2 regions of the Gorillibacterium sp. CAU 1737 genome follow, and region 1 is predicted to be linked to the other one. Evidence: predicted binding sites of a transcription regulator. Region 1 holds the regulator's gene; the other holds the start of a gene.
What was found. The regulator LexA, encoded in region 1, represses DNA repair genes until DNA is damaged. The targets are predictions, from matches to a motif close to CGAACATATGTTCG.
Positions count from the first base shown of each region.

Region 2: the regulator LexA is predicted to act here: its motif matches at 3,571-3,584, upstream of uvrB (excinuclease ABC subunit UvrB).

Region 1 is NZ_JBDQQO010000001.1:825,995-833,950, forward strand. Features, by position in the region: gene AAFN83_RS03820 (DUF438 domain-containing protein) at 1-336, shown strand, start outside; gene AAFN83_RS03825 (Crp/Fnr family transcriptional regulator) at 337-837, opposite strand; gene AAFN83_RS03830 (carboxymuconolactone decarboxylase family protein) at 950-1,273, opposite strand; gene lexA (transcriptional repressor LexA) at 1,387-2,010, opposite strand; gene AAFN83_RS03840 (LysM peptidoglycan-binding domain-containing protein) at 2,156-2,662, shown strand; gene AAFN83_RS03845 (DUF896 domain-containing protein) at 2,846-3,037, shown strand; gene AAFN83_RS03850 (hypothetical protein) at 3,027-3,542, shown strand; gene AAFN83_RS03855 (HAD family hydrolase) at 3,560-4,378, shown strand; gene AAFN83_RS03860 (NAD-dependent epimerase/dehydratase family protein) at 4,470-5,348, shown strand; gene metH (methionine synthase) at 5,520-7,956, shown strand, end outside.
Region 2 is NZ_JBDQQO010000009.1:159,004-166,959, reverse strand. Features, by position in the region: gene uvrA (excinuclease ABC subunit UvrA) at 1-1,335, opposite strand, end outside; gene uvrB (excinuclease ABC subunit UvrB) at 1,476-3,476, opposite strand; gene AAFN83_RS18005 (flagellar motor protein) at 3,673-4,470, shown strand; gene AAFN83_RS18000 (flagellar motor protein MotB) at 4,454-5,272, shown strand; gene AAFN83_RS17995 (hypothetical protein) at 5,300-5,863, opposite strand; gene AAFN83_RS17990 (PDZ domain-containing protein) at 6,129-7,412, opposite strand; gene AAFN83_RS17985 (PadR family transcriptional regulator) at 7,645-7,956, shown strand, end outside.

The DNA.
Region 1 (7,956 bases):
CCTGTGGATCTCACGTTCATCGATGAGGATGATGTGGTTCGTTACTTCTCCCACGGGAAGGATCGCATCTTCGCAAGAACGAAGGCGGTCATCGGCCGTACGGTCCAAAACTGCCATCCGCCGCAAAGCGTTCATGTCGTGAATCAGCTGCTGGCAGACTTCAAGGCTGGAGTGAAGGATGAGGAGAGCTTCTGGATTCCTTTCCGGGAACGGTTTGTCCATATTCAGTATTTCGCTGTACGCGCAGAAGATGGTCGTTACTTGGGAACACTGGAATTTACCCAGGATATCGGTCCTCTGCAAAAGCTCACGGGTCAAAAACGGATTCTGTCGTAATCAGCGACGGGGATTTCGCATAAGCCGATTGACGGTTTCGCGTCGCAGCCCGATGATCTGTCCGATCTCGCCCTGCGTGAGCAGGTCTGTGAGGGAAGCCGGTTGAATATACGCGTCAAACCATTCTTGAAGCCGATTCAGACGGGCGGCGGGGGATACCTCGGTTAATTGATCGATTCGCTGCTGCATCATTTGAAGCTTGAGCTGCAGCTGCAGGGCAATCGCTCGAAACCGTTCGGGATCTTCCTCCAAGCCCCGGTACCATTCCTTGTTCGACAGAACTTCGATCTCGCAGGTCGTGAGCGCTAGGGCCGTTCCATAATAGGGGTTTGGGCTGATTAAGGAATGATGCGGAATAATTTCGTGGGGTACAATGACGTTAACCAAAAGCTGGCTTCCATCCTCATGTACGCGGACAATCTTGAGCATGCCGCTTTTGATGTGGTAGAGAGGACCGGACTCCCCCTGGCGAAACAGAGTATCTCCCTTTTGCAGAATCATTGATGTTCCTCCCGTTCTTGGAATCGCTTCTCTGATTATAGCGATTATCCAAGGCGAAAGCCAAGAGAAAAGGCCCTCAAGTCATGCCAGGCATGACTCGAGGGCCTCCTTGTTACTCCTCGCGGTCATAGGCGGCGAGTGCAGCGGGCAAAGCTTGAATGACACTTTGTCCGACAGCGGGAAGTCCGATTAGGATGGCGCTGATGATTTCATCACGGCTTGCTCCCAGCGATTTCGCATGGCTGACGTGAAAGGGAATTCCGCTCTCCATGCGGACGGCCGCGAGGACGGCGAGGTAAGCGAGCTCCTCGGTTTTGGGATCGAGGCTGCTTGCGGTCCCAAGCTTGTGAACGGCCTCCATCCAGGCAGCCTGATGATTCGGGGCCTCCCGTAGAAAGGTCTGGAAGGAAGAGCTGACTCCGTTGGTTGTGCTCATGAAGCACCTGCTTTCTGTAGAATTGAGCCCAAGAATAGAAAACAGCCTCTTCCACATGCAAGCATCATGCTGTGGAAGAGGCTGGACTTGGCTGATTCGGTGTCTGCCTTCTCTTAATGGATGTCCCGGTAAACGCCGATGACTTTGCCGAGAATGGAGACATTCTTGAGCAGGATCGGCTGCATCGTCGGGTTATGCGGCTGAAGGCGTATGTAATCCCTCTCTTTGTAGAAGCTCTTCACGGTTGCTTCGTCGTCTTCATTCATGGCGACGACGATATCGCCGTTGTTCGCGGTGCTCTGTTGACGGACGATGACGTAATCTCCGTCATGAATACCGGCATCGATCATGCTGCTTCCTTGAACGGTCAGCATGAACACCGTATGATCGCCTACCACATGATTGGGTAGAGGGAAGTAATCTTCAATGTTCTCGGTAGCGGTGATCGGTACCCCCGCGGTTACCTTGCCGATTAAAGGAACGCGAGCGACGGAATAAGAGAACGGCGTAGACGCTTCATCGCCGGGAGACAGCAATTCGATAGCGCGAGGCTTCGTTGGATCTCGACGAATCATGCCCTTCTTCTCCAGACGGTCCAGGTGACCGTGAACGGTGGAGCTGGACGCGAGCCCGACTGCCTCTCCGATTTCGCGGACGGAGGGCGGATATCCTTTGGCGCGGACTTCGTTGCGGATGAATTCAAGAATGGCCTGCTGGCGGCCCGATAGCTTCGTCACGTTTATCACTCCATGAGGGAATTAATTAAGGAAAGTATACCATAGAATAGGGGTTCGTACAAACATAAGTTCGTTTTCTGCGTTGACATGAACATGTGTTCGCGTTATAGTAAAAGCAGAACAAATGTTTGGAGGTTGATGAGCGATGAGTGTTATGTACTATTGTGAACCGGTTGAGTCGATGAAGACGGTGAGAAGAAATGATGGCTCTGGTCAGGCAGGGAACCGAAGAGGAATGGGTTCGAGCCGCTTCAAGAACACGCGCCAAACCGGAAGCACTCATACGGCTGACAAGCCCCAAGCATTTGTTTCGAGAGCCTTCATTCTTGGACTGCTGATCGTGTTCTCGTTGTTCAGCGGTTTCCTGGTAACGGCGTATGCCACGGCGGATAATGCGGCAGCAGGCCGTCACATGGGGACAGGAGCCTTCTATCAGCAAGGACAGCCTGCACAGGAACCCTCATTAGAAGAGAAGGCCCTAGGTCGCCGCATCATTGACGTAGCCCCGGGAGAGACCTTGTGGGCCATCGCGAACAAATATTCGGAGGGCCGTTCCATTCGGTCCTACCTTCAGGAAATCAAAGACGTGAACGGCTTAACCTCGACCCAGCTTCAGATCGGTCAATTGTTGATTCTCCCCGATTCGAAGTGATCCCCCTTTGCCAATTCCCTATATAGAAGAAGAGATTATGCGGGCATCTCCAACTGTGCAAGTGGAGAGGACCTGCTTTTTTTGTTTAGCCAAGTCTGTCCGTTGGGCGTGTCGGCTCCGCTTGACAAGGCATTGCTCGAATGGCAAAGTAATAGAGATACTCGCATCAGGGGAGGTGCTTTCATGAGCATGGACGATACGATCGCCCGCATTAATGAGCTGGCGCGTAAAGCCAAAACAGAAGGGCTGACGGACGAAGAACTGGAGGAGCGCAACGCGCTTCGCCGTATCTATATTGACGCGTTCAAGAAGTCCATGAGATATCAGCTGGAATCCATTAAATTTGTAGAGGATGAAGAGAACAATGTCCCGTAAGTGGGAACGTATGGTGGAGAAGAATCAAAAAACGATCAATGCCAAACGCAAGAAGGATGGGCTGGCTCCTGTATCGGTGAAGGGAAAAGAAGTGAAGCAATCCTTCAAGGGCATGAACTGGATGCTGCCTTTCTTTCTGATCATCATCACGATTCTGAACATTGTCATGTTCATTCAGCAGGATGCCATGACGAGAGGGAACCTCATCACGTTCCTCGTCTATATCCTGCTTGCGGTCTTGCTCTTGTTCATGAATCGTCCGACGCTCGCCATCGGCCGCACGTCGATTACCTCTCGACGCTTTGCCAGCTTCCAAACGGCGTCCGCATCCGATATTGAAGAGATTCAATTGATGAAGAATGCGGTGGTCATTCGGCTGAAGACGAAAAAGAAACGTTGGGTGTATACGAAGGTAACCCATTGGTTCCCGATTGCAAATGTCTCGGTGAGGCTTCGTGAATTCGCAGCGGATAACCAAATCGCGTTGGTGGATAACCAGTCTTAAAACGGGGGTAGAATGGGATGGGGACGAAGGCGGTTCTGTTTGATCTGGATGATACCTTGCTCTGGGATGAGCGAAGTGTGAAGGACGCGTTTGAAGCTACGTGCGTTTATGCTGCGGAGAAGGTGCCGGGGATAACCCCCGACCAACTGGAGGCGGAGGTACGTCGTGAGGCAAGAGCCTTGTACGAATCGTACGAGACGTTCCCTTTCACCAAGATGATCGGAATTAACCCCTTCGAAGCCCTATGGGCGACGTTCAGCGGCGGTGAGCATGAGAGCTTCCGCAAGCTGCAGCAGCTCGCTCCCGGCTATCGGATGGAGGCATGGACAAGAGGCCTTCGAGCCGTTGGCGTCGAACACCCCGAAGAACTAGGCGCAGAGCTGGCGGAACGATTCCCGCAGGAACGGAGAGCAAGACCTCTCGCTTATGAAGAGACATTTGAGGTGCTGGACGAGTTAAAGGGGCGGTACAAGCTGCTTTTGCTCACAAACGGGGCCCCAGATCTTCAGCAAGAGAAAATTGCAGGCCTTCCGCAGCTCGCGGGTTATTTTGACCACATTCTCATCTCCGGCGATTTTGGAGAAGGCAAGCCCTCACCGGCTATCTTCCACAAGGCAATCCAACTGCTGGACATCCTTCCGGAGGAAGGCATCATGGTAGGAGATAAGCTGACGACGGACATTCTCGGTTCGAGCAAGATCGGCATGCCCAATGTCTGGATCAATGCGCATGGAGCAACATCGGCTGGCGCGGACGCTCTGCCTACTTATGAAATCACTCGTCTGCGGGAGCTGCTCGCTATTCTGCAAGATCGGAAAGACAAGGAACCGAAATAACCAATCCAGGGCGAATCTCTCTCCATGCGAGGAGCGGAGGTTCGCTTTTTCACAACCATCATAACGATGACGATGAATAGGGGGATTTGACATGACGAGGGCATTGGTACTAGGCGGGACGCGGTTTTTTGGAAAACGGCTCGTGGAGCTCTTGCTGGCAAACGGTGTTGAAACCACGATTGCGACGAGAGGGCAAACCTCCGATCCTTTCGGAGATCAGGTGAACCGGATTCAACTGGATCGGGAGAACCGGAATTCGCTGGAAGCGGGACTGGGCACTGGGGAGTGGGATGTGGTTTATGACAACATTTGCTACTCTCCCGATTCGGCGCAGGATGCCTGTGATCTCTTCAAGGACCGGGTAGGCAAGTATGTGTTCACATCCAGCATGAGTGTCTATGAGGGGGGAGCCTTGATCCCCGAAAAGGTGTTTGACCCGTACTCTTATCCCCTGCAAAAGGGGTCTCGTCATGACTTCGCCTATGGAGAAGGCAAACGACTGGCTGAAGCCGTCTTTGCGCAAAAGGCTCCCTTTCCGGTAAGCATGATTCGCTTCCCCATTGTACTCGGCACCGACGATTATACCCGCAGGCTTCACTTCCATGTGGAACACATTGCGCGCGAGCAAACCATCGGAATACCGAATGTGGAAGCCGAGATGGTCTTCATCCGGTCCGACGAAGCCGCGCGATTCCTTCGCTGGCAAGCCGATCCCTTGCTAACGGGGCCATTCAATGCCTGCTCAACCGGAACTGTTGCCCTGGAAACCCTGCTCGGCTGGATCGAGTTGGCGGTCGGCAAGAAAGCGGTGCTCGCTTCGGAGACGGAGAAGGAGGACATGTCGCCCTTTGGGGTCGCAAACACGTGGACCGCTTCCAATGAGAAAGGAAGCAAAGCCGGATTTCCCTTCCTTACGCTTTCGGAATGGCTGCCAGAGCTTGTGGAGTCGATAGCGCGAGAGACAACGTAACCTCGTGGGGGAACTCTTTTGTTCCCGCATGAATTCTGGTACACTTTGATTACCTTTTTGATGACAATCGGTGGAAGACATGTGATCCCATTCGAAGGGTGCGAGAGTAATGATTCTCGTACGGCGTTTCTGCGGGTTTGGATCACATGTTAAGGCGAAGGGAGTAGGAACGTGGAGAAACCGTCTTTGCAGCAACAGATGACGAAGAAGATCTTGATACTAGACGGCGCAATGGGAACCATGATCCAACGCGAGCCCTTGACGCCTGAAGACTTTGGCGGAGTAGAGCTGGAAGGCTGTAATGAGATGCTGGTTCTCACTCGCCCGGACGTCATTGCCCGCATTCATGAAGCTTATTTGGAGGCGGGAGCCGACATCCTGGAGACGAACACCTTTGGGGCGACGAGCGTGGTTTTGGCCGAGTACGACATTCCGGAAAAAGCGGATGAGATCAATCGGGAAGCGGCCCGTCTTGCCGTTGAAGCCGCAGCCAAGTTCTCGACTCCGGATTGGCCGCGTTATGTGGCCGGGGCTCTGGGACCGACAACCAAGACCCTGTCTGTAACGGGCGGAGTAACCTTTGAACAGCTGGAGGAAAGCTATTTCGAGCAGACCATCGCCCTCATCGAATGCGGAGTGGATGCCATTCTGATCGAAACCTCCCAGGATACATTGAATGTAAAAGCGGCAAGCATTGCCGTCCGTCGAGCCATGCATACGGCGGGGCAAGAGCTGCCGATTATGATATCCGGTACCATCGAGCCGATGGGAACAACGTTGGCCGGGCAATCCATCGAGTCGTTCTATATTTCTCTGGAACATCTGAAGCCGATTTCGGTGGGCCTGAATTGTGCCACCGGTCCCGAGTTTATGCGCGATCACATTCGGACGCTCTCGCAGATCTCCCACAGCGCCGTAAGCTGTTATCCCAATGCCGGCCTGCCCGACGAGGACGGCCACTATCATGAGTCGCCGGATTCCCTTGCGAGGAAGATGGCGGGCTTTGCCGAGCAGGGCTGGCTGAATATTGCCGGCGGCTGCTGCGGAACCACCCCCGATCATATCCGGGCGATGGCCGACGCCTTGTCGGCCTATACTCCGCGCTCCAATCCAGGGAACCACTCCCCCGCAGTATCAGGGATCGATACCGTGTACATTGAACCGGATGGTCGGCCGTATCTGGTTGGGGAACGGACGAACGTGCTGGGTTCGCGGAAATTCAAGCGCATGATCGCCGAAGGAAAATACGAAGAGGCTTCCGAAATTGCACGCGCCCAGGTGAAAAAAGGGGCGCATGTCATCGACGTTTGCTTACAGGACCCGGATCGCGACGAGGCCGACGATATGAAGCAATTCCTGTCCCTTGTCGTCAAGAAGGTGAAGGTCCCGCTCATGATCGATACAACCGATCCCAAAGTACTGGAGCTTGCCTTGACCTACACCCAGGGCAAATCAATCATTAACTCCATTAACCTGGAGGACGGGGAAGAGAAATTCCACCAGGTTGTCCCGGTGATTCATCGTTTCGGCGCATCGGTCGTTGTGGGCACTATCGATGAACGAGGTCAAGCGATCACGGCTAAGGATAAAGTGGATGTAGCCATCCGTTCCCGGGATCTGCTGGTGAACAAGTACGGCTTGAAGGAAGAGGACATCATCTTCGATCCTTTGGTATTCCCCGTAGGCACCGGAGATCAGCAATATATTGGTTCTGCAGGTGAAACCATCGAAGGCATTCGTCTGATCAAAGAGGCGATGCCGCACTGCCAGACGATATTGGGTCTGTCTAACGTTTCCTTTGGCTTGCCCGAAGCAGGGCGGGAAGTGCTCAATGCCGTCTTCCTGTACCACTGCACGAAGGCTGGGCTCGATTATGCGATCGTGAATACCGAGAAGCTGGAGCGGTATGCCTCCATTCCCGAGGAAGAGCGGAAGCTGGCGGAGGATTTAATTTTCCGAACCAATGATGATACCCTGGCTGATTTTGTGGCAGCCTTCCGTGGCAAGAAGGTGGAGAAGGTCATTCAGGTCTCCAATCTTACCCTCGAAGAGCGCCTAGCTGGTTATGTAGTGGAAGGGTCCAAAGATGGCCTTACTCCGGATCTTGATGAAGCGCTCAAGAAGTATTCTCCTCTCGAAGTCATTAACGGCCCGTTGATGAAGGGGATGGAGGAGGTCGGCCGCCTGTTCAACAACAATGAACTGATTGTGGCGGAGGTGCTCCAGTCGGCAGAGGTCATGAAGGCGTCGGTCGCTTACCTTGAGCCGTACATGGAGAAGAAGGACAGCGCCGTCAAAGGCAAGGTACTGCTCGCCACGGTAAAGGGAGACGTTCACGACATCGGCAAAAACCTGGTTGAGATCATCCTATCCAACAACGGTTACAAGATCGTGAACTTGGGCATTAAAGTGCCGCCGGAGCAGATCATCGATGCCTACCGGGAGCAAAAGCCGGACGTCATCGGCCTTTCAGGATTGCTGGTCAAATCCGCTCAGCAGATGGTTCTTACGGCCCAGGACTTGAAAGCAGCGGGAATCGATGCGCCGATCATGGTTGGCGGGGCGGCACTCACCCGTAAATTTACGAAAACCCGCATTCAACCCGAAT
Region 2 (7,956 bases), on a different contig from region 1:
GGCATCGAAGAACTGGTGAGCATCCCCTACTGCAAGATCCGTGACATGGGCGATGTTGTGCTCGCCTACGGTGACGGCGAGAATTTCCGGCTTCAGCCGCTTGCCCTTGCACTTCTCACAGGGCTTGCCGGACATGTAAGCTTCGATATACTCTCGAATCCCGTCAGAGCCGGTATCCCGATACCTCCGCTCCAGGTTGTTTACGATGCCTTCAAAAGAAACCCATGCTTCCCGAGACTGCCCAAAGTCATTCTCATAGCGGAAATGAATCTTCTCTTCCCCCGTGCCGTAGAGCAGCTTGTTCATCTGCTCCGGGCTGAACTCGGAGACCGGGAGATCCAGGGGAATCCCGAAGTGCTTGCACACGGCAGCCAGAAACTGCGGGTAGTAGGTCGAAACGCCGCCGGCCCAGGCTTCGAAGGCTCCTTGCTCGATGGACTTGCCGCTGTCGGGAATGAGCAGGTCCGGATCTACGATCATTTTACTGCCAAGTCCGTCGCAATCCGGGCAAGCCCCAAAGGGGCTGTTGAACGAAAACATCCGGGGAGAAAGCTCGTCCATGCTGAACCCGCAGATCGGGCAGGCCAGGTTTTGGCTGAACAGCAGCTCCTCGTGATCCATCACATCGACCAGCACCCGGCCCTCGGCCAGCTTGAGGGCGGTCTCCAGCGAGTCGGCCAGACGCGTGGCCACATCCTCTTTGACGACGATCCGGTCGACGACAACCTCGATGGTATGTTTTTTGTTCTTTTCCAGCTCAATCGTTTCGGACAGCTCACGCAGCTCGCCGTTGATCCGCACGCGCACGTACCCCTGCTTACGAATGTCCTCCAACAGCTTCACATGCTCGCCCTTGCGGCCGGAAACAAGCGGAGCCATGATCTGCAGCCGTGTCCGTTCCGGGTACTCCAAGATGCGGTCCACCATCTGCTCCACGGTCTGAGAGGTAATCTCGATGCCGTGAGTCGGGCAGTGGGGGTGGCCGATCCGCGCAAACAAAAGCCGCAGGTAGTCATAAATCTCGGTCACGGTCCCGACGGTGGAGCGGGGGTTGCGGCTCGTCGTCTTCTGGTCGATCGAGATCGCCGGGGAGAGCCCTTCGATGGAATCCACGTCCGGTTTGTCCATCTGCCCGAGGAATTGACGGGCATAGGCGGAGAGCGACTCCACGTAACGGCGCTGCCCTTCCGCATAGATCGTATCGAAAGCTAGCGACGATTTGCCGGAGCCGCTGAGTCCGGTCAGCACGACGAACTTGTCCCGGGGGATGGTGACGTCAATGTTCTTCAGGTTGTGGGCCCGGGCCCCTTTGATCACAATATTGTCGATGGCCACTCTCTCACGTCCTCTTTATCTGAATAAGCCCTGTTCGCGGCAGTGTTGCCCCTATCCGGCACACATCCGCGCTTGGCGTTAAGCACGATGCAAGGACAGGGATCGCTCCCTGCCCTCTTTCTTCTCCGTTCCATATGGCGCTAGTCCGCCGCCTTCAGCTCCAGAATCGCGTCACGCAGCTCGGCGGCGCGCTCGAACTGCAAGCTCTTGGCGGCTTCCTTCATTTCCTTCTCCAAACGGTCGATGACGGCAGCTCGGTCGCGCTTGGACAGCTTCCCGCCTTCCTTCACCCCGGCGAGGTAGTCGGCCTTTTGCTCGGCCACCTTGGTTGCCTCGATCACATCGCGCACGCGCTTCTTGATCGTCGTCGGGGTAACCCCGTTCGCCTCGTTATAGGCTATCTGAATCGTGCGGCGGCGCTGTGTCTCGGTCATCGCCTTATCCATGGAATCGGTGATCTTGTCGCCGTACATGATGACCTTGCCCTCCGAGTTCCGTGCGGCCCGCCCGATCGTCTGAATGAGCGACCGCTCGGCCCGGAGGAAGCCTTCCTTGTCGGCATCCAGAATCGCGACAAGCGAAACTTCGGGCAAGTCGAGCCCTTCCCGCAGGAGGTTAATCCCAACGAGCACATGGAAGGTGCCGAGCCGAAGATCCCGAAGAATCTGCATCCGCTCCAGCGTCTTGATGTCGGAGTGCAGGTAGCGCACCTTGATGCCGATTTCCTTCAAGTAATCCGTCAGGTCCTCCGCCATCTTCTTGGTGAGCGTCGTCACGAGCACGCGCTCGTCCTTGGCAATCCGGTCGTGAATCTCCCCGATCAGGTCGTCAATCTGTCCCTTCGTCGGCCGAACATCGATGACTGGGTCAAGGAGGCCGGTCGGTCGGATGATCTGCTCGACCATGACAGGACAATGCTCCAGCTCATAGGGTCCCGGCGTTGCCGAAACGCAGATCATCTGGTTGAACTTCTGCTCGAATTCCTCGAAGCGAAGGGGGCGGTTATCCAGAGCGGACGGCAAACGGAACCCATGCTCCACGAGCACTTCCTTACGCGCTCGGTCCCCGTTGTACATCCCGCGAATCTGCGGAAGGGTAACGTGCGATTCGTCTACGACTACGAGCAGATCCTCGGGGAAATAGTCGAACAGCGTATAGGGCGTTGCCCCCCGCTCGCGGAAGGTGAGCGGTCCGGAATAGTTCTCGATCCCGGAGCAGAAGCCCATCTCCAGCATCATTTCAATATCGTACCGCGTGCGCTGCTCCAGCCGCTGGGCTTCGAGCAGCTTGCCTTGCCCGCGAAGCTCCTCCAGCCGCTCCTCCAGCTCCCGCTCGATGTCGACGACAGCTCGCCTCATGGACTCCTCGGCCGTGACAAAGTGAGAGGCCGGGAAGATGGCGATATGATCGCGTTCGCCCAGAATCTCACCGGTTAACACGTCGATCTCGGTGATCCGCTCGATCTCATCGCCGAACAGCTCTACCCGCACAGCGTGCTCGCCGTGCGAGGCCGGGAAGATCTCCACGACATCGCCGCGCACCCGGAAGGTCCCGCGCACGAAATTCATGTCGTTGCGCTGGTACTGGATGTCGACGAGCTTATGCAGAATCTCGTTGCGGGGCTTCTCCATTCCGACTCGGAGCGAGAGCCTTAAATCTCGGTACTCCATCGGAGAACCGAGACCGTAAATGCAGGACACGCTCGCCACGATGATGACGTCGCGCCGCTCGAACAAGGCACTCGTCGCGGAGTGACGCAGCTTGTCGATCTCTTCATTGATGCTCGAGTCCTTCTCAATATAAGTGTCCGAAGATGCAATGTACGCTTCGGGCTGATAGTAATCGTAATAGCTCACGAAGTAATCAACCGAATTGTTCGGAAAAAACTCCTTGAACTCGCTGGCAAGCTGCGCGGCCAGCGTCTTGTTGTGAGCGATGACCAAGGTGGGACGGTTCAGTTGGGCGATGGTTTGCGCGATCGTGAACGTCTTCCCCGTTCCCGTTGCACCGAGCAGTGTCTGGTACCGCTTGCCTTCCTTAACTCCTTGCACCAGTTCGACGATTGCCTTCGGCTGGTCACCCTGCGGGGAAAATTCCGATTGCAGTTGGAACGGCTTGTTACTCATGAGGATCTCGCCCATGATTTGTTTCGTCACCTGCCCCTTTAAGGAAATGCTCTAACATTTAACGCTTCCCGTTCCGATATAGAAAGGGATGAGCTTAACCCGGAAAATAGGAATGCATGTTCGTTTATTATACCTTATTTTCCTCCTGTGTTGCAATCTTTGGAAGCATCTTACACAGGCTGCAATCTACCTCAGAACTGGAGTGGACGTTGTGGACATTACAACAATTATCGGTATGGTGCTTGGCTTAGTATCCCTGGTTGGGGGCTTTATGCTGGAAGGCGGTCACTTGGGGTCGCTATGGATTTATACAGCGGCGATCATCGTATTCGGGGGTACCTTCGGAGCAGTAATCGTCAGCTTTCCGATGTCAAGCCTCAAGGATTTGCCAAAGGCGTTCGGTATGGCTTTCAAGGAACCCAAGCGCGACCCCGGGCAAATTATCGATGAGATCGTTGACATGGCTACGATTGCCCGCCGGGAAGGCGTACTGGCGTTGGAGCAACGCGCGCAAGAGCACACCAATCCGTTTTTAAAAGAAGGCTTGCTCATGGTCGTCGATGGAACAGACCCGGAGCTCACCCGCCAGATCATGGAACTCGAGATGGAAGCCATCGAATCGAAACATGAAGGCTATGCCAAAATCTTCGAAGCCGCCGGCGGGTATGCACCGACCATCGGGATTATTGGTACGGTACTTGGATTGATTCACGTTCTGGGGAACCTGAGTGATCCGGATTCGCTCGGACCGAAGATCGCCGTTGCGTTCACAGCAACCCTGTACGGGGTTGCGAGCGCGAACGTTCTTTATTTGCCGGTTGGAACCAAGATCAAAATGCGCAGCAAAGCTCTTGTATCCGACATGGAGCTGATGCTCGAAGGCATCCTGGCCCTCCAAGCCGGTGAAAACCCGCAGCTCATCAAGAAGAAGCTGACCTCCTTCCTGCATGATAAGGATGGGAAGAATAAAGCCAGGGCAGGTGGGGAAGGAAATGTCGAGGAGAAGTAAAAAAAAGCATGCCGAGCACGAGAACAACGAGCGTTGGCTCGTTACCTATTCCGACTTGATCACGCTGCTGCTGGTATTCTTCGTCATCATGTACTCCATGAGTAAAGTCGATGTGGCGAAATACAACCAGTTGGCCCAATCGCTGCAATTTCAGTTCAACAAATCCGACTCCGTCATGCCTCAAGGCGGAGGAGGAAGCGGCCTCGTCGGCGAAACCGATCCGAAGAAGGATCAGAAGGCGGACAATGACTCGGACGATTCCAAAAAGAAAGCCGGGGAAGAAACCCGGGCGAACGATACGAAAGCTGAGACCCCTGCGGAGCAACAGAAGGCAGAGCAGCAAAGAGAAAACGAGCTTCAGGGCCTCCTGAAGATCATCACGAGCTATATTGATGACAACAAGCTGCAGGCGACGGTGTCTGCAGTCGATACCGATCGGGGCATCATCGTCACACTGAAGGATTACTTCCTGTTTGATCTGGGCAGTGCTACTCTGAAATCTGGAGCTTACCCGGTTCTGGATAAGATGGGCACACTGTTCCCGGACCTGCATGGCGCCCAGATCAGCGTCGAAGGGCACACCGACGACCTGCCGCTCTCCAGTGGAGCCAAGTTCCAGGACAACTGGCGTCTCTCCTCGGAACGGTCGCTCTCCGTTGTCCGGTATTTCACTGAGCAAAAAGGAATCTCGCGCGATACATTCCGTTCCGTCGCTTACGCGGACACAAAGCCGGTGGCGAAGAATGACTCCGAAGTCAACCGCCAAAAGAACCGCCGCGTCGAGATTGTCATTCTTCGCTAGTCGACCTCTTCAAAAGCCAAACACCGCTTACCTCGAGAGTTTCTGGGATAAGCGGTGTTTTTGTGTAAAAGAGTTTACGATAGGCGGGGATATTTCCCACTTTAATAGTCTGATTCCATACATTTTGAAAAGCTCGTCTGACCGAATCCTTCTTGTTTCCAGGAAGCCGCCAACTAATTCCGTTATGCTGGCATCTGGAAAGAAATCTTTAAACGAATAGCTCGAATCCCCCATATAGTATCTTGCAGGTCCTGGAGAATAAGATATTTCATTCGTTCCTGCCATTTTTAGCAGAATGATCTCTTCTCTACCACTTTCAAATCTCTGCTTCCACTTCCTTGACTTCCCGTTTCCTTCGTTTATGCTCACGCCATCATACTCACAAATTAATGTGTCCTCAATGACCTTTTTCTGCCCATGAATCTCATATTCTAGACGGAAGGGGAACTCTTCATAGGTGATAGCAGGTTTAGGGAGGCTCGGGTTAAAGAGAGAGACAACCTCGGTCAAAATCCATGGCATGACTTGGTAGAGACCAAACGCGATTAATAGAATGGAAATGGCGGCTGAGCCATATTTGCTCTTTTTCACTGGTATCCTTCACTTTCATACTTCCCGCATTGTGCTTGCCCAGATGATTCCATGTAGATTTCGATGCTATTAATTCTACATTTTTCAACATTTTCCTTCTTTCCCATACAGCAACTTTGGCTCTCCAAATGCGACATGCCCGCTCCCCTCTTCCCCTGTCGAATTCTCCCCATCTACGTCATGTTCCTCCACATACAAAAAAGACCACGGCCCTTGGCGCATGGTCTCCATTTCTGCGTTCAAATTAAGTTTGGGTTCCACTCGTCTACAAGCCTTGTTGCCGATCGTTCCGCAGTACCCCCATCCACTTGCGGCGAACATACGACGGGAAAGAGAAATCCTTTTCCTCGATAAAGTAAGGGGCATCATCGTCAGGAGCGATGACGATCCCGAGCTGGTGGTGCTCGTCCTCGTAGAGCGCGCGGCTCACAAACTTGCTCTCTCCGGCGTGGTTGAGCACCTCCAGCTTGCAGAAGGCGGAGTTCAGCCGGAGCGCTTCGTGAAGCTCCTCCCGCGTACGCACCGGCATGCCGTTGACCTTGTGCACGACCTCGCCCACGGCAAGCCCCGCCGCTTGGGAAGGACTTCCCGGCAGGATCGCGAGGATGGTCAGCCCCTTGGGGCCGTTCACGTAGATGGGGGGACGCCGGCGTTCCGTCCAATCGCCGTAGGCCATGACGGCCTCGTGCAGCACAATGGATGCAAGCGCCGCCACCCAACCGAACGGAGACCACCAGGCCGAGACAAGCGCTCCGGCGAGCAGGACGGTGCCGTAGACGAGAAGCAGCCCCGCCGTCTGGCGAAGCTTCGCCTCAGGCAAACGGCTCAAGGTGAGGCCCGTGAAGCCGATCACTGCGGGCAGGACGAGCACGTCCCATTGAGCGGCTCCCCAAGAGCCGGACAAGAGCGGTGTCCAGGGAAGGGCAACGCCTCCGTCCGTTACCGGGGCGAGGAGAAACAGCGGGACCGGCCAGAATCCCTGCAGCTGATAGCTGCCTACGATCTTGCCGCGCTTGCTCTCCACGAACAAGGGAGTGGCGAGACGGTTTCCCTGAAAGCGAATAAGCCCCGCCTCCAACAGGTGCAGGATGGCTACCAGCACGAACAGAGACGGCAAATCCATCTGATCCACGGTCTGATAAAACCAGCGGAAGGACGCATTCTCTCCCCAGCCCGGAATATGAGGGGCTACCATGTGCAACAGGCCGAGTAGGCCTGCCGAATAAGCCAAGCAGAGGTATCGAACACGCACAAAGAGCAAGCCCAGCGTCAAGCCCCACAGGAGCACAACCGCCCCGGCGTCCAGCTTGACCCCGGTCACGGCGAGCAGCAGGGAAGCAAGTGTTCCGGCCAAGAGCCCCCATGCGACCGTTCGCCACGTCTCCTGCCCGAGCGAGTGGAGCCGACTGGCAAAGAACTTTCGCTCCAATATGATATGGCGACGATACTGGATCACCACGAAGAGAATGCCAATGTAGTAAAAGGGATTCAGCGCCAGCCTGCCGATTGCGGCGAGAAGCCGGTAGAGAAGCTCTTCGGTTCCATTCATGGTTCGCTGTCTCCTTCTAAATTGAATTCATCCTCTTCCTCTTCGACGCAGGAGAACGGATTCCTTCACGATTCGTCTGATTTCCATTTTTTATCCATTGCATGGATCATCCACAAGCGTACTGAGACTCAAACTGTTTCTTCCTGAAGCCGACACATAGATGTGAATTGCGCAATAAAATTATATTGATATTATTGTGTGACACACAGTATAATGACAGGGAGGTGATACCATGCCAGATAACGATCCAATCCAGAGCTTTATTACGGAGCTCCGTCGAGGCAGCCTAACCCTGGCGGTTTTGGGGTGCCTGAGACAGTCCCATTATGGGTATGCCCTGCTTCAAACCATGCAGGAGAAGAACATCGAGATCGAAGCGAACACCTTATACCCTCTTTTACGCCGCCTGGAAAGTCAAGGACTGCTGGTCAGCGACTGGGATACGAGCGAAAGCCGGCCGAGAAAGTACTACACGCTGAACGAGAAAGGCCAAACGGTATACAAAGAGCTTCTGAACGAGTGGAGAAAGATGCAGGGAAACATC